DNA from 3 places in the Rhodococcus sp. IEGM 1330 genome. Region 3 is predicted to be linked to each of the others. Evidence: riboswitches for the same ligand, from Rfam matches in the RefSeq annotation. Region 3 holds a riboswitch; each other region holds the start of a gene.
What was found. Region 3 has a riboswitch for thiamine pyrophosphate ahead of R4P57_RS25175 (3-oxoacyl-ACP reductase). Riboswitches for the same ligand answer to the same signal wherever they lie in the genome.
Positions count from the first base shown of each region.

Region 1: linked by a shared signal. The riboswitch ahead of thiO (glycine oxidase ThiO) and the one ahead of R4P57_RS25175 (3-oxoacyl-ACP reductase) in region 3 are both predicted to bind thiamine pyrophosphate.
Region 2: linked by a shared signal. The riboswitch ahead of R4P57_RS26060 (TenA family protein) and the one ahead of R4P57_RS25175 (3-oxoacyl-ACP reductase) in region 3 are both predicted to bind thiamine pyrophosphate.

Region 1 covers NZ_JAWLSB010000010.1:170,312-180,516, forward strand. The annotation lists gene R4P57_RS21865 (hypothetical protein) at 1-555, opposite strand, end outside; gene R4P57_RS21870 (NUDIX hydrolase) at 628-1,542, shown strand; gene thiE (thiamine phosphate synthase) at 1,481-2,173, opposite strand; TPP riboswitch at 2,220-2,331, shown strand; gene thiO (glycine oxidase ThiO) at 2,331-3,398, shown strand; gene thiS (sulfur carrier protein ThiS) at 3,395-3,610, shown strand; gene R4P57_RS21890 (thiazole synthase) at 3,582-4,355, shown strand; gene R4P57_RS21895 (ABC transporter ATP-binding protein) at 4,451-5,413, shown strand; gene R4P57_RS21900 (ABC transporter permease) at 5,413-6,183, shown strand; gene R4P57_RS21905 (M20/M25/M40 family metallo-hydrolase) at 6,210-7,667, shown strand; gene R4P57_RS21910 (adenylate/guanylate cyclase domain-containing protein) at 7,704-8,525, shown strand; gene thiD (bifunctional hydroxymethylpyrimidine kinase/phosphomethylpyrimidine kinase) at 8,487-9,341, opposite strand; gene R4P57_RS21920 (GNAT family N-acetyltransferase) at 9,633-9,959, shown strand; gene R4P57_RS21925 (GNAT family N-acetyltransferase) at 10,094-10,205, shown strand, end outside.
Region 2 covers NZ_JAWLSB010000016.1:69,618-79,822, reverse strand. The annotation lists gene R4P57_RS26075 (ABC transporter ATP-binding protein) at 1-94, opposite strand, end outside; gene R4P57_RS26070 (ABC transporter permease) at 87-923, opposite strand; gene R4P57_RS26065 (ABC transporter substrate-binding protein) at 901-1,914, opposite strand; gene R4P57_RS26060 (TenA family protein) at 1,911-2,633, opposite strand; TPP riboswitch at 2,627-2,726, opposite strand; gene R4P57_RS26055 (sugar porter family MFS transporter) at 2,790-4,187, opposite strand; gene R4P57_RS26050 (hypothetical protein) at 4,306-4,953, opposite strand; gene R4P57_RS26045 (carboxylesterase/lipase family protein) at 5,052-6,644, shown strand; gene R4P57_RS26040 (ATP-dependent DNA ligase) at 6,783-8,297, shown strand; gene R4P57_RS26035 (nitrilase-related carbon-nitrogen hydrolase) at 8,399-9,238, shown strand; gene hydA (dihydropyrimidinase) at 9,238-10,205, shown strand, end outside.
Region 3 covers NZ_JAWLSB010000015.1:13,409-23,613, forward strand. The annotation lists gene R4P57_RS25155 (type 1 glutamine amidotransferase) at 1-665, shown strand, start outside; gene R4P57_RS25160 (alpha-hydroxy-acid oxidizing protein) at 675-1,853, shown strand; gene R4P57_RS25165 (alpha-amylase family protein) at 1,853-3,148, shown strand; gene R4P57_RS25170 (hypothetical protein) at 3,141-3,314, opposite strand; TPP riboswitch at 3,420-3,512, shown strand; gene R4P57_RS25175 (3-oxoacyl-ACP reductase) at 3,561-4,322, shown strand; gene R4P57_RS25180 (LLM class flavin-dependent oxidoreductase) at 4,324-5,592, shown strand; gene R4P57_RS25185 (alpha/beta fold hydrolase) at 5,599-6,495, opposite strand; gene R4P57_RS25190 (PDR/VanB family oxidoreductase) at 6,509-7,615, opposite strand; gene R4P57_RS25195 (metal-dependent hydrolase) at 7,612-8,511, opposite strand; gene R4P57_RS25200 (hypothetical protein) at 8,627-9,142, shown strand; gene R4P57_RS25205 (2-isopropylmalate synthase) at 9,191-9,658, opposite strand; gene R4P57_RS25210 (ATP-binding protein) at 9,887-10,205, shown strand, end outside.

The DNA of each region.
Region 1 (10,205 bases), on a different contig from region 3:
CGTCTGCATCATCGTCGACGCCTCGCCGAGATACGCCGCGCCCACCGGATTTCCGCTGCGGTTGTTGGCTCGCGCAGTCTCGACCAGACCGCTGTATACCGGCAACCCGGCGGCGATCTGCGTGAGCACCGCGCTGGTTGCCGCGTCGTTCTCGGTCACCCCGGCCGAGGCTGCGATCAGCTCGGACGACGCCTCGCCCAGCGCCTGCGAGTAGCGCTCGCGTACCTCGGGCGGCTCGAGACCGCCGGCGATGAACGCAGTGGCTGCAGCCGCATCGGCCACCGACAGGGCCCCGTACAGATTCTGTGCCGAGTTCGCGAAGGGCTCGGTGCGCACCAACAGGGTGCCCAGAGTATCGACCCGATCGGTCACGGCCGTGGACGCAAGATTTCCGACCGTCAACGCGAGCACCACCAGCGCGGTTCCCATCGCGACCAACCGCGCAGGCGTCGAACGCATCGTGTAGCGAACCGGTGGCTTGCCTGCAGCGACACCGACGTGCGTAGCCGTTGTCGGGGGGACGGCAGCGGATGGGGTAATACCGGCCGCGATCACGCACCCGAGCATATAAGTAGGCGGACGGTACTGCAGCCACTACAGGCAGGTGATTCACCTAGGGTGGTGAGCATGCGTGGTGACGGGGACGGCTGGGTGATCGGCGAGAACGGCACTCGGCACTGGGGAAAGCACGGTGCGGCCGGACTGTTGCTGCGTGCACCGTCGAGCGGGCCGTCCAGCAGCGGGGAGCCGATGGTGTTGCTGCAGCACCGCGCACTGTGGAGCCACCAGGGCGGAACCTGGGCACTACCCGGCGGGGCCCGCGATTCCCACGAGAGCACCGCGCACGCGGCGGTGCGCGAGGCCCAGGAAGAAGCCGGTATCTCGGCCGAGCAGGTCAGTGTGCGCAGCGAGCGCGTCACCGCGAGCGTCGAGAGCGGCTGGTCTTACACCACCGTCGTCGCCGATACCGATCATCCGTTGACCACCGTGCCCAACGGGGAGAGCACCGAGCTGCGCTGGGTACCGGAGTCGATCGTCGACGAACTCCCGCTGCACCCGGGTTTCGCGTCCAGCTGGCCGTCCCTGCGCACCGTGCCGCTCCGGGTGCTGCTCGACACCGCGAACGTGCTGGGCTCGCGACCGAACGGATGGTGGAAGGACCGCGCCGGATCCACCGGCGCACTGCTGACCTCGCTCGCCGAGACGCTGCCGCGGACCGTCGAACTGCCCAGTGGTCAGTACGGCTGGCTCACCCGCATCGAAGCCGTGCTCGAAGGCCAGGCCCGCGACGCCGTGGTGGACGACCCGCGCACCCGGACGATTCTCGCCGACGGCAGTGGCGATGACACCCTCGCCGACCAGGCCAACCTCGATGGAGATCTGACGGCGCTGGTGACCGCCGACCGCGGACTACGCGACCGCCTGCCGGAATCGGTGCAGGTCCTGACGCCGTCCACGGTTCTCGCGTGGCTCCAGGGCTCTAGGCCTGGAGCGCCTGCACCAACGAACGAGCGGCCGCCTGCGGGTCCCGGGCTTCGGTGATCGCGCGGACCACCACGATGCGGTCGGCACCGGCCGCCCGAACCTGATCGACATTGGTCGCGTCGACGCCGCCGATGGCGAACCACGGCCGCTCCGGGAGTGCGTCCGCCGTCGCCCGCAGAGCCTCGAGTCCCGCGGCCTTGCGATTGGGCTTGGTGGGCGTCGGCCACACCGGCCCGACGGCGAAATAGTCGACGCCGTCCTCGATCGCGGCGAGCGAGGACTGAGCGCGGTTCTGCGTCGAGCGCCCGATCACCACGTCCGGCCCCAGAATCTGCCGCGCGTAGTGCACCGGCAGATCGCCCTGACCCAGATGCAGCACGTCGGCACCCGAGGCCAACGCCAGATCCGCGCGATCGTTGACCGCAAGCAGCGCGCCGTGCCGCTTGGTCGCAGCGAGCAGAATCGCCAGCGCAGCGAGCTCGTCCTTGGCTTCGAGGGGACCGAACTCGCGCTCGCCGGCGGAATTCTTGTCGCGCAGCTGAATGATGTCGACGCCACCGGACAACGCGGCCTCGGCGAACTGCGCAAGGTCGCCCTTGTCGCGCCTGGCATCGGTACACAGGTACAGGCGTGCGGACGCAAGACGCTCACGGGGAGTCTGGTTGCGGGCGGTCTGAGATGGATGCACGAAACGAACTGTATTCTCATGGTGGCCGCCACCGAAAACGGAGTGGCCGAGATATCGCGGGAGTCCCGAGGATCGTGGGGCTGAGAGTGGGTTCGCCGCCCTTACCGTCAATACCTGAACCCGATCATGCGGGCGCAGGGAGTGAGGAAGACATCGCGTGCACATCGTTGTGATCGGCGGAGGCGTCATCGGGTTGTCGACGGCGCTGCGCCTGGCCCAGGACGCCCACCGAGTTTCGGTTCACGATCCGGCTGTGGGCAAGGGCGCATCCTGGGTCGCAGGCGGAATGCTGGCACCGTTGTCCGAGGGCTGGCCCGGCGAACACGAACTGCTGCACCTGGGCGCTGCCTCGTTGGCGCGGTGGCCGGAATTCGCCCGACGCCTCCCCGGCCCCTCGGTGTTCTCCGCGAGCGGATCGGTGACGGTTGCCCTCGACTCCGCCGACGCCGCCGATCTACGAACCATCGCCGAGTGGGTGGGCGAACAGGGGCACGAACTCGAGATTCTGGGACGGGCGCAGCTACGTGAGCTCGAACCTGCTCTGGCACAGAACATTCGACTGGGCCTGCTGGCTCCGACCGAACTGTCGGTCGACAATCGGGTGCTGATCGCCGCACTCGAGCAGGGATGCCTGGATGCGGGCGTGGAATTCGTGACCACCCCGGTGGAGATCATGCCCGACGCCGACCAGGTGGTTCTGGCCGCCGGGGCGCAGTCGGCGGCACTGTGGCCCGCGCTGCCGGTCCGGCCGGTCAAAGGCGAGATCCTGCGACTGCGGAGACGGCCGAGCGCCGCACCGCCACCATCGCGCACCGTCCGCGGAACCGTGCACGGTCGCGCGATCTACCTGGTACCGCGCGGCGACGGATTGGTCGTCGGCGCAACCCAATACGAATCCGGTCAGGACACCCAGGTCACCGTTGCCGGGGTACGAGACCTCATCGCCGACGCCGAACGACTCATGCCGAGCATCGGCGAATACGAACTGTACGAAACTGCTGCCGGTCTACGGCCGATGAGCCCCGACGGACTGCCGCTGATCGGCAGGCTGACCGAGAACGTCGTCGTCGCGACCGGCCACGGCCGCAACGGCATCCTGCTCGCGCCCATCACCGCCGACGCCGTCGCCGCGCTGATCTCCGGCGAGACGCTGCCCGAGGCGAAAGCAGCCACACCCGAACGCTTCCCACAGATCGACTCTTCTCGAATCGAAAGGACACTATGACACAGGTCGCGATCGGTATCACCGTCAACGGCGAGGATCACCTGCTCACCGAGGACATGACCATGCGTCGGCTGCTCGAATTCCTGGGGCTGCCCGAGAAGGGCATCGCCGTCGCCGTCGACGGAGCGGTGGTGCCCAAGAGTCGCTGGGACACCACCAGCGTCGAAAAGGGTTGGACCATCGATGTTCTCACGGCGGTTCAGGGTGGCTGAGCAACTGGTCATCGCCGATCGCACCTTCACCTCCCGGCTCATCACCGGCACCGGGGGAGCGGCCAATCTCGCGGTACTCGAGGACGCCCTCGTCGCGTCGGGAACCGAATTGACCACCGTCGCGATGCGCCGCGTCGACGCCGCGGGTGGGACGGGAGTGCTGGATCTGCTGCGCCGGTTGAACATCGCCCCGTTGCCGAACACCGCAGGCTGCCGCGGTGCGGCCGAGGCAGTGCTCACCGCCCAACTGGGCCGTGAGGCGCTCGAGACCGACTGGGTGAAACTCGAAGTGATCGCCGACGAGCGAACCCTGTTGCCCGACGCCATCGAATTGGTCAAGGCCGCAGAACAACTCGTGGACGACGGCTTCCAGGTGCTGCCCTACACCACCGACGACCCGGTACTGGCCAAGCGACTCGAGGACATCGGCTGCGTGGCCGTCATGCCGCTCGGCTCGCCCATCGGCACCGGCCTCGGCATCTCCAACCCCCACAACATCGAGATGATCGTCGACGCCGCATCGGTTCCGGTGATCCTCGACGCGGGCATCGGCACGGCCAGCGACGCCACCCTCGCGATGGAACTCGGCTGCGACGCGGTGCTGCTCGCGACCGCGGTGACCCGGGCGAAAGATCCGGCGCTGATGGCGTCGGCGATGCGGAACGCGGTGGCCGCGGGCTACCAGGCCCGACATGCCGGCCGCATCCCGAAACGATTCTGGGCGCAGGCGAGCTCGCCGATGTGACCGACTGTCTCAGGGTGTGTGTCATCCGAAAGGATGACGCGATCGGCGACTGTGGGTCGATGTGCGGACGCTGACTGTGGGGGACAGTTGTACCCATGATCGAAGTGACAGGACTGACCAAGCAATACGGCGCGGTGACGGCGGTCGACAACCTCACCTTCACCATCAAACCCGGCATCGTGACCGGCTTCCTGGGCCCCAACGGCGCAGGCAAGTCGACCACGATGCGGATGATCCTCGGTCTCGACCGCCCCACCTCGGGAACGGCGACCATCGAGGGCAAGAGCTACAGCCATCTGAAGCAACCACTGCGTACCGTCGGCGCTCTGCTCGACGCCAAGTGGGTACATCCGAACCGTTCGGCGCGTGCACATCTCGAGTGGATGGCGGCCTCCAACGGCATTCCGAAGTCGCGAGTCGACGAGGTTCTGCGTCTGGTGGGCCTGTCCGAGGTCGCGAAGAAGAATGCCGGTGGCTTCTCGCTCGGTATGTCGCAGCGGCTCGGACTCGCCGGCGCGTTGCTCGGTGACCCCAAGGTGTTGCTGTTCGACGAGCCGGTCAACGGACTCGATCCCGAGGGCATCGTCTGGATCCGAAAGTTCATGCAGCGCTTGGCAGCCGAGGGCCGCACAGTGCTGGTCTCTAGCCACCTGCTCTCGGAGATGGCGCAGACCGCGGAACACCTCATCGTCATCGGACGCGGCAAGCTGATCTCCGATTCGTCGGTGCAGGAATTCATCGACCACGCTTCCGAGGCATCGGTGCGCGTTCGCAGCCCGCAGCTCGACGGTCTGCGCCAGGCGTTGACCACGGCCGGTCTCACCGTGCGTGAGCCGGACAAGACGGACGAGCTGCAGCCCTCGCTCGTGGTGCTGAACTCGAGCACCGACGCGATCGGTGACATCGCCGGCCGAGCTGGAATCACATTGCACGAGTTGGCCTCCCAGCGAGGATCGCTCGAGGAAGCATTCATGAAACTCACCGGAGACACAGTGCAATATCACGGCGCGGGAGCCGAAGATCCCAATTCTCAGCAAGCGATGGGCGGGTCACTCTGATGGGCGTCTTGGCAGCAGAAAGAATCAAGTTCACCTCGACCAAGTCGCCGTGGTGGTGCAGCGCGATAGTGGTGGTGTTCGGCCTCGGCTTCGGAGCCATCCTCGGGTGGGCGGCCAAAACCGCCATCGGACCCGACGCACCGGAAGGCCTGCCTCCGACGACTGCATACGACGTCGTCGCCAGCGGTGTGGGCGGGCTGGGCATCATGGTGCTGATGATTCTGGCGGCACTGACCGTCACCAGCGAATACCGGTTCGGTCTGATCCGTACGACGTTCCAGTCGGTCACCAATAGGGCTTCGGTCCTCGGTGCGAAGGCTCTCATCGTCGGTGTGTACGGCGCGGTGCTGTCTCTCATCCTGGCGTTCGGTGCGCTGTTCCTGGCGAAGTCGATTGCAGGCGAGGAGGCCGGGGCGCTCCTCGGCTTCGATGTGGACGGTACGTGGCGTGTCGTCTACGGCGCGGCGATCCTGGCGTTCGTACAGATCGTTCTGGCAGTAGCAGTGGGTGCGCTCATTCGGCAGTCCGCCGGCGCCATCGCCGTGTTGCTGCTGTGGCCGCTGCTCATCGAGAACGTGATCGGCCTCATCCCGAAGGTGGGCGAGAAGATCCAGCCGTTCATGCCGTTTCTCAATGCCAATCACTTCCTCGGCTCCAGCGGCGGCATCGACTTCCACTGGGGTCCGATCGGTAGCCTGATCTACTTCGTCGCCTTCACCGCAGTGATCTTCGGGGCAGCGGTGTTCGTCGTCAATCGTCGGGACGCCTGACGCCGCTCGCCGGTAGGGTGTCCGCTATGCGGATTTCCTTGCTTGCAGGTAGCGCTGTCACTGTCTTGATTCTGGCCGGTTGCTCGTCCACCTCGGACGAGGAACCGGCCAGAGTTTTCGCGACACCCGACGGGCCCGGCCTGTCTGCCGCGGTCACCGAGGAGGCCTTGGTGGGGCACCTCGAACAATTGGAAGCCATCGCCGCCGAGAACGACGGAAATCGCGCGGCCGGGACCGCCGGTTACGACGCGAGTGTCGATTATGTTGTCTCGCAACTCGAATCGGCCGGGTTCGAGGTCACCACTCCGGAGTTCGAGTTCGAAACCTTCGAGGCGCAGACCCAAACTCTGTCGCTGGCGGGCACCGAGATCCCGGTGTTCGCGCTCAGTTACTCGCCGACCACCACCGCCGAGGGGATCACCGCACGCGTCGTCGGCGCTCCCGCCGGTGCAGACGGCTGCGAGGCAGCCGATTACACCGGCCTCGACCTGGCCGGAGCCGTCGCGGTCGTGCCGCGAGGAGTGTGCCCGTTCGGTGTGAAGCAAACCGTCGCAGCAGAACTGGGAGCGGCCGCCGCGATCGTCGTCAACAACGAACCGGGACCGCTCGATTCGGGCACGCTCGGCGACGCCGACACCGCCCGGATTCCGACCGGCGGTGTCAGCCAGGAGGACGGCGCGGCCGTTCTGGCCGCACCCGAGGTGACGCTGACACTCGTCACCGAAACCGAAACGACCACGAGCCGCAACATCATTGCGCAGACCACCACCGGTTCGACCGAGAACGTGGTGGTCACCGGTGCACATCTCGACAGCGTCCCCGAGGGCCCCGGCATCAACGACAACGGAACCGGCACGGCGGCAGTGCTCGAGACCGCACTGCAGATGGGCAGTGCCCCCGAGGTCACCAACGCGGTGCGCTTCGCGTTCTGGGGTGCCGAGGAGAACGGACTCGTCGGTTCAACCAAGTACGTCGAGGGCCTGTCCGACGAGGACAAGCGAAACATCGCGCTGTACTTGAACTTCGACATGATCGGCTCGCACAACGCCGGCTACCTCGCCTACGACGGAGACGACTCCGACCAGGTGGGTGAGCCCGCCGGACCGGCCGGATCCGACGCCATCGAGCGCACCTTCGTCGAGCACCTGGCAGCCGAGGACGTAGCCGTCGACGGGACCGATTTCGACGGTCGCTCGGACTACGGCCCGTTCATCGAGGTCGGCATCCCCTCCGGTGGCGTGTTCAGCGGAGCGGACGAGAACAAGACTGCTGCGCAGGCCGAGAAGTGGGGCGGCACCGCGGATCAGACCTTCGACGAGAACTACCACACCGACCAGGACACTCTTGCGAACGTCGACCGCGCCGCGCTGGCGAAGAACGGTGCGGCAGTGGCCTACGGCATCGGCGTCTACGCGCAGTCGGTGGAGGGCCCCAACGGGGTTCCGGTAGGTGCTGCCCGTGAGGCCGCACGCGCCGAAGGATAGGGAAAGTATGTGTAACCGTGGGTTACGCTCGATGCTGTGAACGCAGTCGTCTCCTCGGTCGTGGAGTGGGTCCGCACCACCAACCGAGCGCCCGCGGTGGTCGGGGCGGTTCGGCGTGTGCGCCGCGCATTACCCGGTGACCCCACGTTCGGCGATCCCCTCTCGATCGACGGTCCAGGCAGAGCCTTGGCCGTCGCCCGCGTCGCCGACAGGTTCCTGGCTGCGAACGGACTCGACGACGAACCCGGCGCGTCCCGCGAAGTGGGCCTCGGGGCGTTGCAGTTGTGGCAGGCGATCCTCGAACGTGCAGGCCGAGGCCGCGGCGAGCTCGACGTCACCATCGTGTTCACCGACCTCGTCGGGTTCTCGTCGTGGTCGCTCCGGGCCGGCGACACCGCCACCCTGACGCTCCTGCGCAAGGTCTCGAAAGCTGTCGAACCCGAGGTCGCATTCCGCGGTGGCCACGTCGTCAAGAGGCTGGGCGACGGCATCATGGCGGTGTTCGCCGATGCGGGCAAAGCAGTCGATGCGGTCTTCGCGGCCCGCGAGGCCCTGAAGGGCGTCGACGTCGACGGCTACACCCCGACGATGCGCGTCGGCATCCACACCGGCAGCCCGCGTCAGGTGGGATCGGACTGGTTGGGCGTCGACGTCACCGTCGCCGCCCGGGTGATGCAGACCGGCGGCAACGGCAACGTGATGATCTCCGCGGCGGCCCTCGAGGGGGTCCCGCCGGAGGTGCTCGACGCCTTGCGCGTGGTCTCCAAGCCCTATCGCCGCAGCTTCTTCGCGCCGAAGATCAAGGGCGCACCCGACGACCTACGCATCCTTCGACTCGTGCAGTCGCCACAGCGGTGACACCGGTCCGTGGCCCGCGCCCAGATCGTAGGACGCGGCCAGGCAACGAGTGACCCACTCCTTGCCGAACGCCACCGCGTCGGGCATGGAGTATCCGTGCGCCAGCGCCGACGCGATCGACGCAGCGAGGGTGTCGCCGCCGCCGTGATCGTTGCCGGTGTCGATGCGGTCACTGGTGAATTCGAGGAACTTGTCGCCGTCGAACAGCAGGTCGGTGCTATGGGTGGACGTCCGCAAATGACCGCCCTTGACCAGGGCCCACTGCGCGCCCAAGCCGTGCAGGGCCTCCGCGGCGCGGTGTGCGCTGGAGTCGTCGACCACGTCGATGCCGGTGATGAGCCGAACCTCGTCGAGGTTGGGGGTTACCAGCGAGGCGATGGGAAACAGGGTGTGGCGGATGGCGTCGAGGGCTTCGGCGTGCAGTAGCGGATCCCCGTGCATCGACGCGCACACCGGATCGACGACCAGGGGAACCGGCTGATCTCTGCCGATGCCCACCTCGGTACAGACGGCCGTGACCGCTTCGATGATCGCGGTGGAGGCCAACATTCCGGTCTTCGCTGCGCCGATACCGATGTCGGAGACGACGGAGCGAACCTGCGCTGCGACGACGTCCGGCGGAATCTCGTGGAAGCCCGTCACGCCGACGGTGTTCTGGACCGTGACCGCAGCGACAGCAACGCAGGCGTGGACGCCGAGCAGGGCCATCGTTCGGCTGTCCGCCTGGATTCCGGCACCGCCGCCGGAGTCGGTTCCGGCGATGGTCAGCGCGCGGACTGGAGTCTCGCCGTTGGGCGTGAGCGGTAGGAACTTCACGAGAGAAGACAGTACCGGCGGGCGGGGCGACGGCGGTCTCCGCAGGTGTACGGGATTGCCGAGTATGTGGCGAAATCATGAGTCGGTCTTGAATGTTGTTGTATCACAACGTCGAACAGGGTCGCTTATGATCCGTACCAGCATTCGTGTTGTGTTCGGCCGACGAACCTACGCATCCGAAGGTTTGTTGGTAGAAAAGGTGACAGACCCACCGTGCGCATGTTTAATAGTGGTGCACGTCACATCGAGTTCATTCGTTCACCACTCCATACACAGCGAAGGAGGCGTCCCATGCTTGCGAGTTCTCCTAGCGCTGATGTCTCGATCAACAAAGACCAGAACCGGTTCGAGCTTCGATTGAACGGCGATCTCGTCGGGATCGTCGGATTCTTCGAAGTGGAGGGAAACGGCCCGCGCGCGACGCGTACTCATGTCGTGTCCTTCATGCACACGGTCGTCACCGAGGATTTCGGTCATCAGGGTCTGGCCGGCATTCTGGTGCGGCGCGCGCTCGACAGTGCTCGGTCCTACGGCTGGAAGGTCAAGCCGGTCTGCACCTACGTGCAGCGCTTCGCCGCGGCCAATCCGGAGTACAACGACATGCTCGTCGCTCTCTGACGTTCGGTTCCTGCGATATCGCTCGGTCACGGTAGGGCTGGTCACGGTAGGGCTGGTCACATTAAGGACTCGACTCGGCGACGATCGAAGCACTCGCCTCGCGTCACATGGACAACACTGGTCTCATGAGTGACATGAGTCACATACTTCCACGGCGGGTTCACGGGCACGCTCCGATCGACCGGCCCGTCGTTCGTATCGAGGACGACCTCGATCACAACAGATTCGATCTTTTCGTCGACGACG
Region 2 (10,205 bases), on a different contig from region 3:
CGAACGACACGCCGTCGAGCACGGGCTTGTCGCCGAATGATCTGGTGAGATCGCGAACATCGATGCACGTGTCGGCGGTGTCGGAGTCAGACATGAAGACCAGCCGAGCCGTGGCGCGCCCAAGGCGCGACGAACCGCTCCACCACAAAGGTGGAGACGAACAGGACCACACTGATCACGGCCGTCACGGCAACCGCGGCGAGAACCAGATCGGTACGAAACGAGTTCTTCTGTTGGCTCATGTAGATGCCGAGTCCCGCACTGGCCCCCGCATATTCGGCAAAGATCGCGCCGACCACGGCGTAGGTGATTCCGATGCGCAGTGAGGTGAAGAATCGGGGAAGCGCCGACGGTAGCCGCACGTATCGAAACTGTTGCCAGCGCGAGGCACCCATGCTGGCCAGCAGCGATCGCGCGTCCCGATCGGCCGCCGCGAAACCCTCGATGAGCCCGATGGCCATCGGGAAGAACGTGGCCAGTGCGATGACCAGGATCTTCGGAAGCAGCCCGAAGCCGAACCAGATGATCAACAGCGGCGCAATCGCGATGATCGGAAGCGTCTGCGATACGACGAAGAGCGGTACGAACGCGCGCCGCAGCCACGGCGAGAAATCCACCGCGATGGCCAGCAACCACGCCAGGGCCAGGGAGACCGCGAAGCCGACGAGGGTCACCTGCAGGGTCGCCGCCGCGTTCTCGGCGATCGCATCGCGCTGCGCCCAACCCTGGACCACCACACGGCCGGGGGACGGCAGCACCTGCGGCCGGATGCCGCTGATCTCGACGTAGACCTGCCAGGCGGCGATGAGTAGAACCACGACGGTCAGCGCGGGCCACGACCGACGCAGCGAGGCTCGGATACCGCTGAACGAGTAGGAACCTCGGTCAGCGGCTGCCGACTCATCGATCGCCGAGGTAGTCATTGGTGAAGTAGGTCGACCAGTCCGGCTCCGCGGTCAGAGGCGCGCCGTTCTGATCGGCCAGCACACCGCTGTCGTAGAGGAATTTCGAGTACGCGGTCCACTTGTCGAGACTCTGTCGTCCTACCTCGCCAGTGGAGTCCTTCATGTACTTCGCTGCGAGCATCTCCTGGCTCTCGAAGACGAGCGACTCGTCGGTGAAGGTTCCCGGATTGGCGTCGATCAGATCCTGTGCGGCCTTGTCCGGATCGTCGGCGGCGAGTTGGTAGCCGCGCTGAAGTGCCTGGACGAACTTCTCGGCCTGGTCCGGATGGGCTGCGAGCCAGGGCTCGTTGCCACTGATCGTGATGGCGTAGGCGTCGGGAAATCCATAGTCGGTGTAGTCGAAGTATTTCATCGGCGTTCCGCTGTGCTCGGCCTCGATGCCTTCCCACGCGAAGTAGGAGACGGTGAAGTCAGCGGTACCGGAGTAGACCGCCTCGTACGCCGAGGTGCCCAGTACCACCGTTTCGTATTCGCCTGTGCCGCCGTCGTTCTGGATGACCTTCTCGAGTCCGGCCTGCTCGCCGGACTCGCCGAAGCCGGCATAGACCTTCCCGTCGAGTGCCTTCGGACTCGGGATATCGTCTCGATCGGCGCGCACTCCGATGCCCGTCGCCCAGTGTTGCAGCGGCGCGAGAACCGACACCGTCTGTGCGCCGGCCGAGGTGGCGAAGACTCCCGAACTCTGTGTGCTGATACCGAACTCCGCGTTTCCGGCATCGACGAGAGTGTCCGCCGCGGTGTTGTTGTACGGCAGAATCTTCACGTCCAGGCCGGCCTCGGCGAAATAGCCTTCCTGCAGGGCCACATAGAGGCCGGTGTGGTTGGTGTTCGGCGTCCAGTCCAACGCGAACCGAATGGTGTCGGAATCCGTCGACTCCGAGCAGCCCGCCAGTCCGGTCGTGGCAACGACGGCGGCCGCCAACGCGGCGAGGATTCGAGTGGTTCTCATGCGTACACCGCACTCTCGGCCAGGGGCCATGGGGTGGGATGTAAAGCGCTGTCCCAGAACATCAATTCGTACCTCGATGCCACGACGAAGGCGTCGATCATCTGCTCGCGCTGTATCGGAGTCGCGGCAGCCGCGGCGTCGTCCACGAATGTCCTGGCGGCGTCGACGATGGCATGGAATTCGGGTGCGTCGTACGCGGCTACCCACTGCGCGTACGGGTGATCGGGATCGCGATCGAGAACCGCCTTCGCGGCACCGGCGAGTGAGCGGCCGACGTCGGCGTAGATCCAGAAGCACGGCAGAACAGCTGCTGCTGCAACAGGATACGGTTCGGTTGCCGCCGTCGCGGTCAGGTAGGACGTGTAACCGAGGCATGCCGGTGAAGGTTCGGGCGTCCGGGTCGACGGGGGCAGCGCTCCACCGGTCAGCATCGCTTCGTGCGATGCGGCTTCGTCCATCGCGCTCGCGGCGGCGCTTGCCCAGAATGCTCCGGCGACCGGGTTCGGTGCGTGTGCTGCCAGCAGTGACAGCGACTTCACGTACCCACCGAGATAGAGCGAGTCCTGTTCGAGGTATCGACGGAACGCATCGAGCGGAAGCGTCCCGGCCCCGAGGAGTCGAAGAAATTCGAGGTCGTCGATCGCGCGTCGAATGTCCTCGGAGGCATTCCACAGTCGATCGGTGAAGCGGACCGGGTCCGCAGATACAACAGGCGTCATCGCCTTGACATCCCTTCGTCAGCATTACCTGCATCAGGTTCGGCGGGTTTGATCTCAGCATCCGCATCGGCGGACACACCCCGTGTCAGAACGAAAGCGACAGTAACACCGGTCACTCGGTGTCGATGCCGCCGCCCCTGTATCTGCGGTTCGGCCTCAGCCCAGCATGTCCTCGAGTTCCATGCCCTTGGTCTCCCGGATCTTGGCCTTGACGAAGAAGAACGAGAGCGCGGCGAACAAGGCGAATCCTGCGTAGATCACCCACAAGCCCACAGACGACGTCAGTGGCGGGAAGGCAAGCGTGACAGCGAAGTTGGCCATCCAGTTGGCTGCGGTGCCGATACCGAGCGCCATGGCGCGCATGCGGTTGGGGAACATCTCACCGAGCATGACCCACATGATCGGACCCCATGTCGAGGCGAAGAAGATGACGAACAGATTGGCCCCGACCAACGCGATCGCACCCCACGGAGCGGGCAACGTGACGTCGTCGCCGCTACCGGTCGCCTGCGAGAACGCCACGGACGCCATGACGAGCCCGCCGAACATGCCGATCGAGCCCGCCATCAGCAGCTTGCGCCTACCGATTCGGTCGACGAACAGAATCGCCACGAACGTCATGACCACGTTGATCACGGCGGTGATGACAGAGGTGGTGAACGATTGATCCTCGGTGAAGCCGACCGAACGCCATAGCGTCGTCGAGTAGTAGAAGATCGCGTTGATGCCTACCAGCTGCTGCAGCACGGCCATCGTGATGCCCACCCAGACGATGGGTTGCAGGCCGAACTTCGGACCGCGAATGTCGGCGAACGACGAGCGTGACTCCTTGCGCAGCGTCAGCCTGATCTCGTGGACGCGCTCGTCCGGATGCAGTTCACCGGTGATCTCAGCGAGGACTCGGGCCGCTTCTTCGTCGAGATGCTGACCGACGAGGTACCGCGGAGACTCCGGGATCAGTGTTGCCAGCAACCCGTACACGAGAGCGGGAATCACGCCGACGAGGAACATCCATCGCCATGCTTCGATGCCGAACCACAGGTCGTTGGACGCGCCGTCGGCGGCACCGGCGAGGAGGGCGTCCGAAAGCAGAGCAGCGAAAATGCCGATGGTGATGGCCAATTGCTGGAGCGAGGCCAAGGAGCCGCGCCACTTGGCCGGAGCGATCTCGGCGATGTACGCCGGTGCGATCACCGAGGCGATGCCGATTCCGAGTCCGCCGAGCACTCGCCAGAGCATGAGGTCGGGGACGCTGAACGCCAATCCCGAACCGATCGAGGAAATGACGAACAGGGCTGAGCCCAGCAGCATGACTTTCTTGCGTCCCCAACGGTCTGCGAGGCTGCCGGCGAACCAGGCACCCACTGCGCACCCGATGAGGGCGATCGCGACCACGACGCCGGTGGTGAACGAGCCGAGGAGGAAGCGATCTTCGATCGAGTCGACAGCGCCGTTGATGACCGAGCTGTCGAAGCCGAACAGGAATCCGCCCACAGCAGCGGCGACGCTGACGCCGATGACCTTCGCTGTGTGGCGGTCCGAGGTCTGATTCATGAGTGATGCACCTTCCGGCCGCGCGCACGGGCGTCGGCCGCTGGGGAGACCGTACGGCAGGGATTGTCGTACCGTCCCCGGACATTACGCCTGGTAATTTGCCGCGTGAACGAGACCGTCAACGAAGGTCGAAATCCTCGTCCGAGACTGTGAAACTGTGGCCGACCTGATCGGAGCACGTGACCCCGGTCTGCTCGTCGACACTGCACCGAAGGCCGTTGGTGGAGCCACTTCCGGGGACGGTGAGCTCCTCGCCGTACGGCAAGGCCGCTGCGGGTCCGTCGAAACGGTGGAACTTGGGATCGCCGAGGCTCTCGAACTTCGCCGGGGATCCCGCGATCAACTGCACGGCATTGGGTTTGACTGCACTCCGCGATGCACCGATGCCGGCAACTTCCGGTGCCGAATCAGGGAGTGATCCGTGGCATCCGGCGATCGAGGACTCGAGGACGGCGATACCGCACTCGAATTTTCCACTGGGGCTCGAGAAGTAGTACCAACCTGGTGCTTTGCCTGCGTAGTCCTGCGGCTTCGCCTGGGCTGCAGCAGGACTCGTCGATGCCGCCGTGGTGGACGTCGGCGTGGTGGTCGCTGTGGTGGACGGTGATGCCGGCGCAGCGGAGGCGGCAGAGGGAGCCGTGGTGATCGGGGTGGGGCGGTCGGTGATCACGGTCGCCATCGGACCGTCACCTTCGCCGCTCGAACCGCAGGCTCCGAGCAGGAACGCCCCGACGACTGCCACTGCGGCACATCCGATTCTCTTCATCGCCGGTTCCTTCGGTCGCGGGCGTCGACGCTGTGCGTATCGTCGCCGAGGGGGTGATCGATGTTGGTACGTTGGGCAACGACCGAACGGGAGGTTCCATGGACACCGCGTCTGACTCCGCTGCGTCCGATTCCACTGCGTCCTCTACCACCGTGCTCGTGAGCACGCCCTACGGCGACGTTCTGGGCTATCCGGTTGCTGCCGATGCGTCGCCGATCGTGGCCTGGCGGGGTATTCCCTATGCGACGCCTCCGGTGGGGAAGCTCCGGTTCCGTGCGCCGCGTCCGTTGCAGCCTTGGTCGGGAGTGCTCGACGGCCTCGAGTTCGGTGCGATGGCTCCGCAGGGGCGCGACAGCCCGGTGCCGATCGATCCGTCGCTGTCGATTTCCGAGGACTGTCTCACGCTCAATGTCTGGGCTCCCCGACCCGACGCAGAACTGCGGCCGGTGTTGGTCTGGATCCACGGCGGTGCGTACTCGCTCGGATCGTCCGCCCAACGGGTCTACGACGGGAGAAACCTCAGCGAGAACGGCGACGTGGTGGTGGTGACCATCAATTTCCGTCTCGGCCCGTTCGGGTTCCTCGACCTTTCCTCGTTCTCCACCGACGAGCACACGTTCGAGACCAATTTGGGGCTGCGAGATCAGATTGCCGCGCTGCAGTGGGTCCGCGAGTGCATCTCTGCGTTCGGCGGCGATCCTGATCAGGTGACGGTGTTCGGTGAATCCTCCGGGGGAGCGTCGGTCACCACGTTGATGACCTCCCCGAAGGCCGAGGGCCTGTTCCAGCGAGCGATCGTGCAGAGCGCGCCTGCGACCTCGGTGTACGGCCCCGACCGCGGAGCCGCGGTGGCGTCGAGATTCCTGGAGTTGGTGGGTGTCGACCGGGAAGACATCGGTGAACTGTTCGACATGCATTTCACCAGGCTGGTCACCGCCGGTGACACTCTCTGCTACGAGATTCCAACGACAGTTCCTGGGACACTTGGCCTTTCGCCGGTCGTTGATGGAGATATCGTTCCGCGCTATCCCGTGGCGGCCTTCCAGAAGGGGCTCTCGCACAAGATCCCGTTGATCATCGGCACCAACCACGACGAGCCCTCGATTTTCCGATTCATGAAGTCTCCGTTGATGCCGATCACCTCCGACACCGTCTCCGAGATGTTCCGCGCCATCGCCCACGACCACGCGGATCTGCCTGCCTATCGGGTCGCCGAGATCATGGCTGCATACCCGGACCGAGACAAACCGGCTGGGGCACAGGCTATGTCGCGCGACGCTGGATTCCTCATGCCGAGCGTGTGGATCGCCGACGGGCACAGCAGGCATTCGCCGACATGGATGTACCGATTCGATCATGCGACGCCGATGCTCAAGGCCGCACGGGTGGGAGCCGGCCACGCGACCGAACTGCCGTATGTCTTCGGCAATTTCGGAACACTCAACCGAGACCCCACCTTCTGGCTCGGTGGCAGAAAGCCCGCAATGGCGGTGTCCGCGCGGATGCAGAGACGCTGGCTCGCTTTCGCGCGGTACGGCGTGCCCGCCGCGTTGGACGCGTCCAAGCATTGGGCTCCGTACACCGAGAAGACGCGCTGGACGCTGGTGATCGATGCATCCGACACTCTCGTCGACGACCCCGACGGCGACATGCGCGCTGCGTGGGGCGACCGTGTTCTCGGATTCAGCTGACACGTCGTCCATGCGTTGTGTCGCACGGGACGTTGCTGACATGAATCGAACGTAACAGCAAGAACACCGGTCGCTCGAGTCACACCGGTAACAATTGGATGTCAGCACGCTGTCGGTGGGGGCGGTTATGTTCGGTGTGTGTTGATGTCGAGGATCGTCGAAACGTCCCGTGCTGTTTCAGCGACGCGTTCGCGAAAGATCAAGATCGGGCAGATCGGTGCCCTGCTCGCCGAGGCCGATGCCGGTGACATCGAGCCCGCCGTGTCCTGGCTGTCGGGGGAGTTGCCGCAGGGGCGGATAGGGGTCGGCTGGCGCACGCTGGCCGATCTCGACGTTGCGTCCGCCGCGGACTCGACACTGACGGTTGCCGAGGTGGACGAGGCGATATCTTCGGTCGCGGCGACGTCGGGGGCCGGTTCTGCTGCCCGCCGGATAGCGCTGTTGACCGACCTGTTCTCCCGGAGTACAGCCGAGGAGCGTCAGTTTCTGATCCGGCTCGTCACCGGCGAGCTGCGTCAGGGCGCGCTCGAAGGAATCATGGTCGACGCTGTTGCCGCGGCCACGAACCTGCCGCAAGCGCCGGTGCGTCGCGCATTCATGCTCTCGGGTCGTTTGCCCGCGACGGCCATTGCCGCCATCACCGGTGGCGTCGACGCGCTGGATGCATTCCGGCTCGAGGTCGGTCGACCGGTCCGGCCGATGCTGGCGTCGCCCGCGGAATCTCTGCGCGGTGCCTGGGAACAGTTGTCCGGCGATGTCACCGTCGAATACAAGCTCGACGGTGCGCGAATTCAGGTGCACCGCTCGGGAACCGACGTGAGCATCTACACGCGAACTCTGCGCGACATCACTGCGAGTGTGCCCGAGCTGGTGGACCTGGTTCTTGCGCTGCCGTGCGATTCGGTGGTCCTGGACGGGGAGACCCTCGCGCTCGAAGACAGCGGCCGCCCGCGACCGTTCCAGGAAACGATGAGTCGGTTCGGTGCCGAGAGCGCACACGAGCTCCTGCTGCAGCCCTACTTCTTCGACTGCCTGCACCTCGACGGTGTCGACCTGCTCGATTCCCCGTTGGAACAGCGCCTGGCCGCATTGGACCGGGTGGCGCCGGGGCACCGAATTCCGAGTGCCGTTCGGCCCGATGCGGACGCAGCAGCGGCCCACTTCGACGCTGCACTCGACGCCGGGCACGAAGGGGTCATGCTCAAAGCTCTCGGTGCACCGTACGCCGCAGGCCGTCGCGGAAAGAGCTGGCAGAAGGTCAAACCCGAACACACCCTCGACCTCGTCGTTCTCGGAGCCGAGTGGGGATACGGGCGTCGCACCGGTTACCTGTCCAACCTGCACCTGGGAGCTCGCGATCCCGACGGCGGTGACCCGATCATGGTCGGTAAGACCTTCAAAGGCCTGACCGACGTTCTGTTGCAGTGGCAGACCGACGAATTCCCGAAACACGAACGCGAGCGCGACGAGCACACCGTGTACCTGCGCCCCGAACTGATCGTCGAAATCGAACTCGACGGCGTGCAGGTCAGCCCACGTTACCCGGGCGGTGTGGCCCTGAGATTCGCGCGAGTACTGCGGTACCGCCCCGACAAGAACCTCGCCACCGCGGACTCCATCGACGCCGTGCGCGCACTCCTTCCACACTCGTGAACAGTTCCGACGATTAATACATACGAAACCGGCCGAACGATCCCGTAACACGGCGCAAAATATCTTGAGGGTGCAAGCCAGCGAGAGATGGAGTGCCAATGATGTCCACAGTTCGAGCTGCTCTGGTCCAAAGCAAGTGGACCGGTGACAAAGAATCGATGATCGCGGCACACGAGGGGTTTGCTCGGTCCGCCGCCGAGCAGGGCGCGAAAGTCGTCTGCTTCCAAGAGCTTTTCTACGGTCCGTACTTCTGTCAGTTACAGGACGCGAAGTTCTACGAATACGCAGAATCGGTACCCGGGCCCACCGTCGACCGTTTCGCCGCACTGGCGAAGGAACTCGGCATCGTGATGATTCTGCCCGTCTACGAGCAGGAACAGCCCGGACTTCTGTACAACACCGCTGCCGTCGTCGACGCCGACGGTACCTATCTCGGCAAGTATCGAAAGCACCACATTCCCCATGTCAACGGATTCTGGGAGAAGTTCTACTTTCGCCCCGGCAATCTGGGGTGGCCGGTGTTCGACACCGCGGTCGGGCGTATCGGTGTGTACATCTGCTACGACAGACATTTCCCGGAAGGGTGGCGCGCGCTCGGTCTTGCCGGTGCCGAAATCGTCTTCAATCCGTCGGCCACCTCGCGGGGCCTGTCCAACTACCTGTGGAAGCTCGAACAACCCGCTTCGGCCGTCGCCAACGAGTACTACGTGGGCGCGATCAATCGAGTCGGAATCGAATCCGAATACGGTGACGACGATTTCTACGGAACCAGCTATTTCGTGGACCCCGAAGGCAAATTCGTCGGCGAGGTGGCGTCGGATTCGGAACCCGAAATAATCGTGCGCGACCTAGACATGGACCTGCTCAGGGTGGTTCGCGACCGGTGGGCCTTCTATCGTGACCGTAGACCCGACGCATACGGCCCGCTGGTGCAACCCTGATGGCCACCACCTTCGTGCACGGCGGGACCGTGGTATCCACCACCGGCGCACAGGAATTGGATGTGCTCATCGACGGTGAGAGCATCGTCGCAGTGCTGGCACCCGGATCGGTATCCCTGGCTGCGGACCTGAAGACCTCGGCGGACGTCGTCGTCGACGCGACCGGCAAATACGTCATTCCGGGTGGGGTCGACGGACACACGCACATGGAGATGCCGTTCGGCGGTACGTTCGCCTCCGACACCTTCGAAACCGGAACGCGCGCAGCCGCGTGGGGTGGCACGACGACTATCGTGGACTTCGCGATTCAGACCCCCGGTCAGCGCGTCCAGGACACTCTGGCGCAATGGCACGACAAGGCCGCGGGGCAGTGCGCCGTCGATTACGGCTTCCATCAGATCATCGGCGACGTCACCGACGATTCCCTGAAAGCCATGAGCGAGTTGGTATCCGAGGGCATCACCAGCTTCAAACTCTTCATGGCCTACCCGGGCGTGTTCTACTCCGACGACGGCAAGATCCTGCGCGCCATGCAGTCCGCCGCCGAAACGGGTGCACTGCTGATGATGCATGCGGAGAACGGCATCGCGATCGATGTACTCGTTGCTCAGTCGATCGCGCGTGGAGACACGGCCCCGTACTTCCACGGCACCTCACGGCCGTGGCAGCTCGAGGAGGAGGCGACGCATCGAGCCATCATGCTGGCCCACGTCACCGGTGCACCGCTTTACGTCGTACATGTGTCTGCCAAGCAGGCCCTGGAACAGATCGCGCAGGCCCGGGGCAACGGGCAGAACGTCTTTGCCGAGACTTGTCCGCAGTACCTCTATCTCTCGCTCGAGGAACAACTCGGTGCACCGGGCTTCGAGGGTGCCAAGTGGGTCTGCTCGACGCCCTTGCGGTCGCGAGAGGAGGGGCATCAAGACGAGTTGTGGCGGTACTTGCGCACCGGTGACGTGGCGACCGT
Region 3 (10,205 bases):
ACCCGGCCCTCGCGCGACGCGACATCGGCACCCTCGACGCCGAATTACGCACCAGGGGTTTCCAGTTGGACGTGCACTCCTTCGATCACAGCCCCGATCTCGCGCCGCCGCCGCTGTCCGGCGCGCAGCTGTTGCTCGTCATGGGCTCGCCCGACGCCGCGTACGACGACACGCTGACCTGGCTCGCGCCGGAGATCGCTTATGTGCAGGACGCCATCGACGCGCAGGTCCCTATCCTCGGCGTCTGTTTCGGCGGACAGTTGCTCGCTCGGGTACTCGGCGGCACCGTACGCAAGTCCGAGCATCCCGAGTACGGTTTCGTCGACGTCGAGACGTTCGATCCCGAGCTCATCGCCCCGGGCCCGTGGATGGAGTTCCACGGCGATACATTCATCGCTCCCCAGGAGGCGACGGTGATCGCCCGCAACGAGGCCGCGCAACAGGCGTTCGTCCTCGGACCGCACCTCGGACTGCAGTTCCACCCCGAAATCGACCTCGACACCTACGACGCGTGGGCAGCGGCGTGGGACCGCGACGGCGTCGAACATGCGGTGGACGTGCACGAAATTCGCCGAGCCATCGCAGACGCCGAACCTGCAGCTCGGTTTCGTTGCTCGGCTCTGCTGGACGCATTTCTCGCCCGACCCTCGGCGGTGCCCCGGTAGGGTCGAACGATGACCGAGGCCAGGCCCAGCAACTTCAGCGATCACCAACTCGGCATCTACGCCGCCGGGATGTTCGCGCAGCAGACACCGTCGATCACCACCAACCTGGCGCGGCTGGAGGACCAGGCCGCCGAGAAGCTCTCGCCCGAGGCTCTCGGTTACATCGTCGCCAGCGCGGGCAGTGGCTCGACGGCTCGTGCGAACCGGGCTGCCTTCGACAGGTGGGCCATCACGCCGCGGATGCTGCGCAGCTCGGCTGCCCGTGACCACTCGTGCACCGTGCTCGGCACCGATATGCCTGCACCGCTCATGATCGCTCCCGTGGGCATTCAGACTCTCGCGCACCCCGAGGGAGAGCTCGCCACCGTCCGCGCAGCTGCAGAACTCGCTGTGCCGTACATACATTCGACGCAGGCCTCGCATTCGTTCGAGCAGATCGCCGAGGCAGGCGGAGATGCTCCACGCTGGTACCAGTTGTACTGGCCGACGGACGAGTCGGTGTTGCTGAGCTTCCTGCAGCGTGCGAAGGATTCCGGTTTCAGCGCGCTGGTGCTGACGCTCGACACCACCTTGCTGGGTTGGCGGCCGGCCGATCTCGACCGGGGCTACCTTCCGTTCCTGGCCAACCTCGGCATCGAGAACTATCTGACCGACCCCGCATTCCAGGCCGGGTTGGCGCAGCCCGTCGAGGAGAATCCCGTTGCCGCGGCGATGCATTGGGCCCAGATGTTTCCCAACCCCGGTCTGTCGTGGAAGAACCTGGCGTTCTTGCGTGAGCACTGGAGCGGTCCGATCGTGCTCAAGGGTATCTGCACCGTCGGCGACGCCCGAGAGGCTGCAGCGCACGGAGTCGACGGTATCGTCGTCTCGAACCACGGTGGCCGCCAGATCGACGGTGCCAGGCCGTCGCTCGATGCACTGCCGTCCATCGTCGACGCCGTTGGAGACCAGTTGACGATCCTCTTCGATTCGGGTGTGCGGACCGGGGCCGACATGGCCAAGGCGCTGGCCCTCGGGGCCGATGCGGTACTGCTGGGCCGCCCGTTCCTCTACGGTCTCGCGCTCGGCGGGCAGGAGGGGGTGGCCCACGTATTGCGATGCCTGCTCGCCGAATTCGACTTGGTGACCAGCCTGTCCGGTCATACCGGCGCGGGCGAGCTCGGCCGCGACTCGATCGTGGAGTCCTGATGGAGTGGACGAAGCACGCCATCTGGTGGCACCTGTACCCGCTCGGTTTCACCGGCGCGCCGGTGCACGGCTGGGACGGTGAATCGCAGTCGGACCTGCACCGGCTCAACAGAATCGAGAAGTGGCTCGACTACGCACTCGAGCTCGGCGCGTCGGGCATCGCCCTCGGTCCGATCTTCGAGTCCGAGAAGCATGGCTACGACACTGTCGACTACTACCACGTCGACGGCAGACTCGGTACCGACCAGGACATCGATTCGCTGATCGCCGCGGCGCATTCGCGCGGCCTGAAGGTGATGTTCGATGGTGTCTTCAACCATGTGGCGCAAAGCTTTCCGAAGTTCAAGCAGGCTTTGGCCGAAGGTCCGGACTCCGAGGCCGCCGAGTGGTTCCATCTCGACTGGTCCGGGGATGAGCCGACGCATCGAAACTTCGAGGGCCACGACGAACTGGTGGCACTCGATCACGAGAGTCCGCACGTGCAGCAGTACGTCGTGGACGTGCTCTCGCACTGGCTCGAACGCGGCGTCGACGGCTGGCGGCTCGACGCGGCCTACGCGGTGTCGCCGCGCTTCTGGGCCGCGGTACTACCGAAGGTTCGGGAGAAGCATCCGGACGCATACTTTCTCGGCGAGGTCATTCACGGCGACTACGACCGAATCGTCTCGGCCTCCACTCTGGATTCGGTCACCCAGTACGAGTTGTGGAAGGCGATCTGGAGCGGTCTGAGCGAAAAGAACTTCTTCGAGCTCTCCCATGGTCTGGAGCGCCACAACGGGTGGCTCGACGCCTTCGTGCCCGCCACATTCGTCGGAAATCACGACGTCAATCGCATCGCCAGCGTCATCGAGGACGAGCGACATCTGGTGCACGCGTTGGTGGTTCTGTTCACCGTGGGCGGGATGCCGATGATCTACTACGGCGACGAGCAGGCGTTCCGCGGCATCAAGGAAGATCGCGTCGGCGGAGACGACGAGGTGCGTCCCGAGTACCCGGAGACATCCGAAAATCTCGCGCCGTATGGCTGGCCGGTCTTCCGTATTCATCAGGAGCTGATCGGTGTACGGCGTCGAAACCCGTGGTTGTACTCCGCGCGCACTCAGACCTTGGAACTGACGAACACTGCACTCGTCTTCCGAGCTTTTGCCGACGACGAATCGATCACTGTGGCACTGAATCTCGGCGACGACGCGATCCACTACGCGGTCGAGGGTAACGACGTGATAGCCGGCGAGGCACACCTGGACGGCGGCAGTGTCACGGTGCCCGCGCACGGCTGGGCGATCGTCAGCTGAGCGCACTGGCCGCCTTCGCGTCCACGCCGAGGTGATCGACATGCCACCGACAGTGCCCGTCCGATGCGATCCTTACGGCGGCGTCGAACGCCTCGACCGTGCGGTGGTCGAGAACGAAGATGACGTTCTCGTCGAGGCGATACTCCAGGTAGACGCGTTCGGCCATGGCGGCACAGTAACTTGTCACCGATCTATTCGGGTGTCTATCAGCTGAGCTAGAGAACCGTATCGACTGCAGTGCAGCGGCCCACCGAGGCCGGTGGGTACAGTCGAGCGCGACACGGGGTGCCCCCAGGGGCTGAGAACACACCCGTCGAACCTGATCTGGTTAGGACCAGCGAAGGGAATGTCGTGACGTTCGGTATTCCTATCCTCTCGTGACGGTCCCGACCTCCGACGAGAGGCGAGGCGCATGAAATTCGACGAGCAGACGGTGTTGGTCACCGGCGGTGGACGCGGGCTGGGGGCATCGATCGCCGCGGCGTTCGCCGGTCAGGGCGCACGTGTGGTGATCGATTACCGCAACAGCAAAGATGCCGCCGAAGCGCTGGCGGACCGACTGGGCGAGAACGCGATCGCAGTGCAGGGTGACGTCACCGACGAGTCGGCCGTCGCCGGGCTGTTCGGCACTGCACGTGAACACTTCGGCACCCCGATCACCACGGTCGTCAACAACGCGCTGGCCGATTTCTCGTTCGACGGAGATGCGCGGCCCAAAGCCGACACGATCACCTGGGAGCGTTTCGACGCACAGCTGCGTGGCAGCGTCCGCGCGGCCTTGCTCACCACCCAGGCTGCACTGCCGGGTATGCGCGAGTCGGGATTCGGACGAATCATCAACGTGGGCACCAACTTGTTCCAGAATCCAGTGGTGCCGTACCACGACTACACGGCCTCCAAGGCGGCTCTGCTCTCACTGACACGCACCCTGGCCGCCGATCTGGGCGCGGACAACATCACCGTCAACATGGTCTCGGGTGGACTGCTCCGCACCACCGACGCCAGCTCCGCTACCCCGGCCGAGGTCTTCGAGTTCATCGCCGCCTCGACCCCGTTGCAACGCGTCACCACCCCCGAGGAATTCGCCGACGCACTGCTGTTCTTCGCGTCGCCGTGGGCGCGGTCGGTGACCGGCCAGAATCTCGTCGTCGACGGCGGCCTGGTCAAGAACTGACATGCACCTCAACGCTTTTCTCTACGGTTGCGGCCACCACAGCGCCGCGTGGCGTCATCCCGATTCGCGAGTGGAGGATCTCGGCGACATCTCGTACTACGAGGAACTCGCGCAGCTCGCCGAACGGGGCAAGTTCGATGCGGTGTTCTTCGCCGACGGACATTCGGTGCGCGACCCCGCCGGAGCCGGCACCTGGTTCCTCGAGCCGATCACCGCGCTGTCGGCCATGGCCAGGGCCACCACGCACATCGGTCTGGTCACCACGGTGTCGTCGACGTTCTACACCCCGTTTCATGCTGCACGAATGCTGGCGTCGCTCGATCACATCAGCGGCGGCCGTGCCGGCTGGAACGTCGTCACCTCCATGTTCGACGCCGAAGCGCGCAACCACGGGATGGACGTCATCCCGGCTCGTGAGGAACGCTATGCGCGCGCCGAGGAGTTCGTCGATACGGCTCTGGCGCTGTGGGATTCGTGGGACACCGACGCGTTGACGCTCGATCGAAGCGGACACTACGCCGATCCGGCCAAGGTGCACTCCATCGATCACGACGGCAAGCACTTTCGGGTCGACGGTCCGTTGACGGTACCGCGTTCACCGCAGGGTAGGCCGGTTCTGTTCCAGGCCGGGGCATCGGGTCCGGGGCGTGATCTCGCCGCGAAGTACGCCGAGGCGATCTATGCCGTCGCCTACGATCTCGTTGCAGCGCAGAGCTATTACGGCGATGTGAAGTCTCGTATCGACAGTGCCGGTCGCGACAGCGCGACAGTGGGGATCATGCCGGGGCTGGTGACGTACGTCGGCTCGACGATGGACGAGGCCCGACGCAAGAAGGCCGAACTCGATGAGCTGCTGCCCACCGCACAGTCGCTGGCGATGCTGTCCACCTTCACCGGGCAGGACTGTGCTGCATGGGAACTCGATGCTCCAGTGCCGCCCCTGCCCCCGGCGGCCGAGTTCACGGGACCGCAGGGTCGCTACGAAACGATCCTGCGGATCGTCGAGAAGGATGCCCCCACCGTGCGGGGACTGCTCGGCACCCTCGCGGCAGGCGGCGGCCACGCCACCATGATCGGCACACCGGAGTCCATAGCCGACGAGATGCACTCATGGATCGGCCGCGGTGCTGACGGATTCAATCTGATGTGTCCGCGCTACCCGGACTCACTCGGGGACTTCGTGGACCACGTGGTCCCGATCCTGCAGCAGCGCGGTATCTTCCGGACGGAGTACACCGAGTCGACGCTGCGCGGGCACCTGGCGGGGTGATCGGGGCTAGCGTCGTTCGACCGAGTCGATGAACTCCCTCGTCAATCGAGCGATGTCGTCGGCATGGGAGATCGGTGACCAGTGTCCAGCCGGAATGTCGTTGCGGGTCAGGTCTTTCACCCACTTGCCGGTGTCGTCGTAGTGGTACGGCCGCACTGCGACGTCCTCGGTGTTGACGATGAGGTGCACCGGGATGTCGATGTAGCGGTCGCGTGGATTGCCCAGGTGCGGAATGATGTTCGCGCGGTACAGATTGGTGCCGTTGGTTGCATCTGCCCACAGCGTGGGGTTCTGGGTGACGAGCTTCGGGTCGACTCCCGAGAACTCTTCGAGGAACGCAGGCCAACCCTTGGCGAACTGCCGCTTGATCCGCAGCGTGGACAGCCCGGGGATGTGGAAGGTGACGGTGTACCAGGAAGCTCGCACCTGGGCGAGGACCTGCTTGATGCCGGTCGATGTGGGACGACGAAGCCGTGACTGCGACCACTTGCCGAGGTGATCGAGGTTCGGCCCGGAAATCGATGTGTACGAACGAATTCGGTCCTTCGCCCGGGGCTGAGCAGCGGCCTCCCATACCTCGACGGCACCCCAGTCGTGAGCCAGTACGTGTACTGGAGCGTCAGGGCTCACGGCGTCGGCGACAGCATAGAAATCCGAGGCGAGCCGCGCCAGCTTGTACGCCGACTGCTCGGCGGGTACCGAGCTGTCGCCTGCACCGCGGGAGTCGTAACTGATCACTCGGAAGCGGTCTTCGAGTTGCGGCACGATGTGGCTCCACAGCTCGTGAGTATCGGGCCAACCGTGCACGAGGACGATGGGGTCACCGTCCGGGTTACCGCTCTCGAATACCGCGAGGCGGATTCCCTCGTTGACGACCGTCGTGCGAACCGCGTTGCTGCTCAACAGTTTTTCCGTTCTATAGATCGAGTACGAGGCGACCGCTGCGTGCGCGGGAGACGCAGATGAGCATGTGATCGCGTTGCTCCTCCGGCGTCAACCGTGTTTCGAGGTGCTCGGGTTCGCCCGAAAGCACGCGAACCTTGCAGGTGCCACAGAAGCCCTGCTGGCACGAGTAAGCGATGTTGGGTTTCTGCTGCTTTACCGCCGTCAGCACGGAGGCGTCGGCGGCAACGTCGAGTACAGCTCCGTTGCTGATCAGCTGCACCTCGAAGGGCGTGCCGTCGAGAATCGGCGGCGGGCCGAAGCGCTCGAAATGCAGTGCGGTGGAGGGGCATTGGCCAAAGTCGCGGCGGACGGCGTCGAGCATAGGGGTAGGTCCGCAGCAATAGACGGCACCGCCGGCCGGTGCACGCTCGACAAGCTCACCTTCGGTCGGGTACCCGTGTACGTCGTCGGTACGGATGAACACGCGATCTGATTCCCAGCTCTCGATCTCGTCGAGAAAGGGCATCGTGTCGCGGGAGCGACCGCAGTACACGAATTGCCAGTCCATGCCGAGAATCCTTGCGGCACGGACCATCGCGATGATGGGAGTGATACCGATACCACCCGCGATGAACAGGGCGCTGCCCTCACCGACGAAAGGGAACCCGTTGCGAGGGCCGCGGACGGTGACCTCGGTGCCTGGCTCGAGGCCGTGCATCTCGATGGATCCACCTGCGCCGGTGGGGATTCGGCGCACTGCGATGCGATAGGAGCTTCGGTCGGAGGGGTTGCCGCACAACGAGTACTGCCGGCGACGGCCCGAGGGCAGGTGCAGATCGAGGTGACAGCCGGGATGCCAGATCGGCAACTGCTCGCCCGTCGGCGATGCGAGGGTGAGGGCGGCGACATCGTTGTCCTCGGCGACGATCTCCCGATCGGTGACGACCAGCGTCAATGCGGAGTCGGGATTGTGGCCGGCGACGGCGTCGTCGTACTCCGCACGGGCTGCGGCGTGCATGTACCCGTTGAGGAACGTACCGAGCAGCTGCATCGAGCGATCGGGACGTGCTCGTCCGCGCAGGTCGGGCGGCGCATCCTTCGGGAGCAGTCGAGGGACGCGTCGTGAAGTGAGTTTCACCGCGTCGCGGCCTGCGCGGCAGGAGAGGACGCGAGGTACCGGACGGCCTGCGCGGTGGAGCCCTCCTGGCTGGGGTGGTAGGACTTCTTGAGGTAGCGCGACATGCTGCGACCGACGTGCGTCAGCGCAGGCAAGGTGCCACGGCGGACCGATTTTCTCCACAGCGCAGAACGAGGCTTACGGACGGACTTCGGCGCGGTCTGGAGCTCCGGGTCGTTTTTCATCAGGAAGATGATTCCGCGCATCCAGATGTATCCCATCAACGGCACGACCACGACGAACGTGCGCAGCCGACGAACCTCGCGCTTGTCGAAGTACCGCAACGTGTCGTAGGCGACCGAGCGGTGCTCGACCTCTTCGGCACCGTGCCAGCGCAGTAGATCGAGCATGGTGGGGTGGATGCCTGCACGATCGAGGCCGTCGGCGTTGAGTACCCAGTCGCCGAGGAATGCCGTCACGTGTTCGATCGCGGCGATCAGGGCCAGGCGCTCGACCAGATTGTTCTTGGACCGCAGGCTCGTCACCGAATCGGATCCGAGCACCTTGCCGAAGGTCCACTCCATCTGGTCGGTGAACGGTGTGGGGTCTAGCCCGTTGGCACGGAGGTGCACGAGTACCCCGGTGTGGGCCTCGGCATGGACGGCTTCCTGGCCGATGAAGCCGATGACGTCGTCGCGGAGCTTCTCGTCGTCGATGTAGGGCAGCGCTTCTTTGAAGGTGTCGACGAACCAGTGCTCGCCGGCCGGAAGGATCAGGTGCAGCACGTTGAGAACGTGCGTGGTGTACGGATCGCCCGGCACCCAGTGCATCGGCAGATCACTCCAGTCGAACTTGACGTTCCTGGCTTGCAGCATCACTTCGCCGGGATCCGATGCGACGGTCTTCCGTTGGCTCATCGAGTCCACCTCCTCCACATTCGCACGTGTGGCCGATGCCACAGAGCGCGTTTTAGTATAAACATCAGTTACACGTAAAAGGAACCGTGTCGGTCGCGGATGAGACACTGCTGCGATGACCGACCCCTCCCCAGCGGCTGTTCCCCCGAGCACCGTCCCCGTCACGTGGCCTGCCGAGTGGCCGGCCGAGGTTCGCCGGATCGCCGATGCCACGAACGATGCCCTGGCCGCTGTTGCGGCGCGGGATCCGATCGCGTTCGACGACGCCGTCGAACTACTGGGCCGCTCGGACTCGGCGCAAGCCGGTCACGTGCATGCCGAAATGGTACGCACGTTGCTCGAAGAGGTATATAGCGATGGATTGACCGGCGAGAACGTCCAGGAGGTGCTCGGCCGCACCGTGCGAGGCGCGGACTGGCTGCCGAATCTGGACATCGCCGGGTTCGTCGAGGTGCTCACCGGAGCCCTCGGTGTCTCGGACGTCGAAGAACAGTCGCGCTCGAGGCCCCGTCCAGCGCATGCATTGTTGGTGGTCGCGGATCTACTTGCTGTGCGCCGCAGCCGGGCCGACACCTACCTGCGGCGCGCAGTGGCCGAAATCCACCGAGCCGAGACAATCGAGATGCCCTAGCGAGATCTTCGCCTGTATTGAGCAAGTGCTAGACAGGCGAAGAAAGCGCTACCGATGCAGAATGTTCGCTCCGGCGATGACGGCCCGGACGGCCGACAGGGTTGCGTCGGCCTCGATGGCCATCGACCATTCGCGGCGACCGTCGTTCTCGGCCAGGACGAAGGTGGCGGTCTCGTCGCCGATGATCTGCTGGTGGAACGAGAGGATTTCGATGCGGAATCCGGCGTCGTGGAGCATCGACGTCAACGCCTCGATCGGCCCGTATGTCGTTGCGGCACAAGCGATGATCGTGTCACCGATACCGAAGGTGGCGTCGAACTCGATCTTTCCGCCGCTCGTCTTCGTCCCAGTCCACGATCCGAGCCGAAGAGGTCCGGTGGCGGGCGAGAAGCGGTCGGTGAAATTCGCCCACGACATGTGTTGCCAGGTGATCTCGTCGCGCATCGTGCGCGGCAGGGCACAGCCGAAGCGGGCATGGAAAGGATCTGTGGCGAAAGTGGAAGCAAGTGAATTCATGAGGGTGGTCTTCCGAATGTGAAGGGAGGACCGAGAGAGCACGACGACCCGCAGCGAGGGGTCGGTCCGAATCAGACCCCGCTACGGCGGCGTACTACGAGAATGCGCTTCACGCCTCCGAACCTAGCGGCGACGTGGGCTGCGGCGCAAGTATCGAGTGAATACAGATCTCTAGGACACGAACTAGATGTCCGCATATATCGCACGACTCGTTGTAACTTTGGCCCCATGGACCCCGTGCGTAACCCCTACGCTCCCGGCGCCGGCCAGCGCCCACCCGAGCTCGCAGGCCGAAAGAAGCAGCTCGACGCCTTCGACGTCGTGCTCGAACGCATCACCCGCGGCCGACCGGAACGCAGCGTCGTACTCACCGGGCTGCGAGGCGTCGGGAAGACGGTATTGCTCAACCACCTCCGATCCGCAGCCATCGCCCGCGGATGGGGCACCGGCAAGATCGAGGCACGGCCGGACCAGGAACTGCGTCGACCACTGTCGTCGGCGCTGCACATGGCGGTCCGCGGCATCGCGGCCTCGCATCGCGATCCCG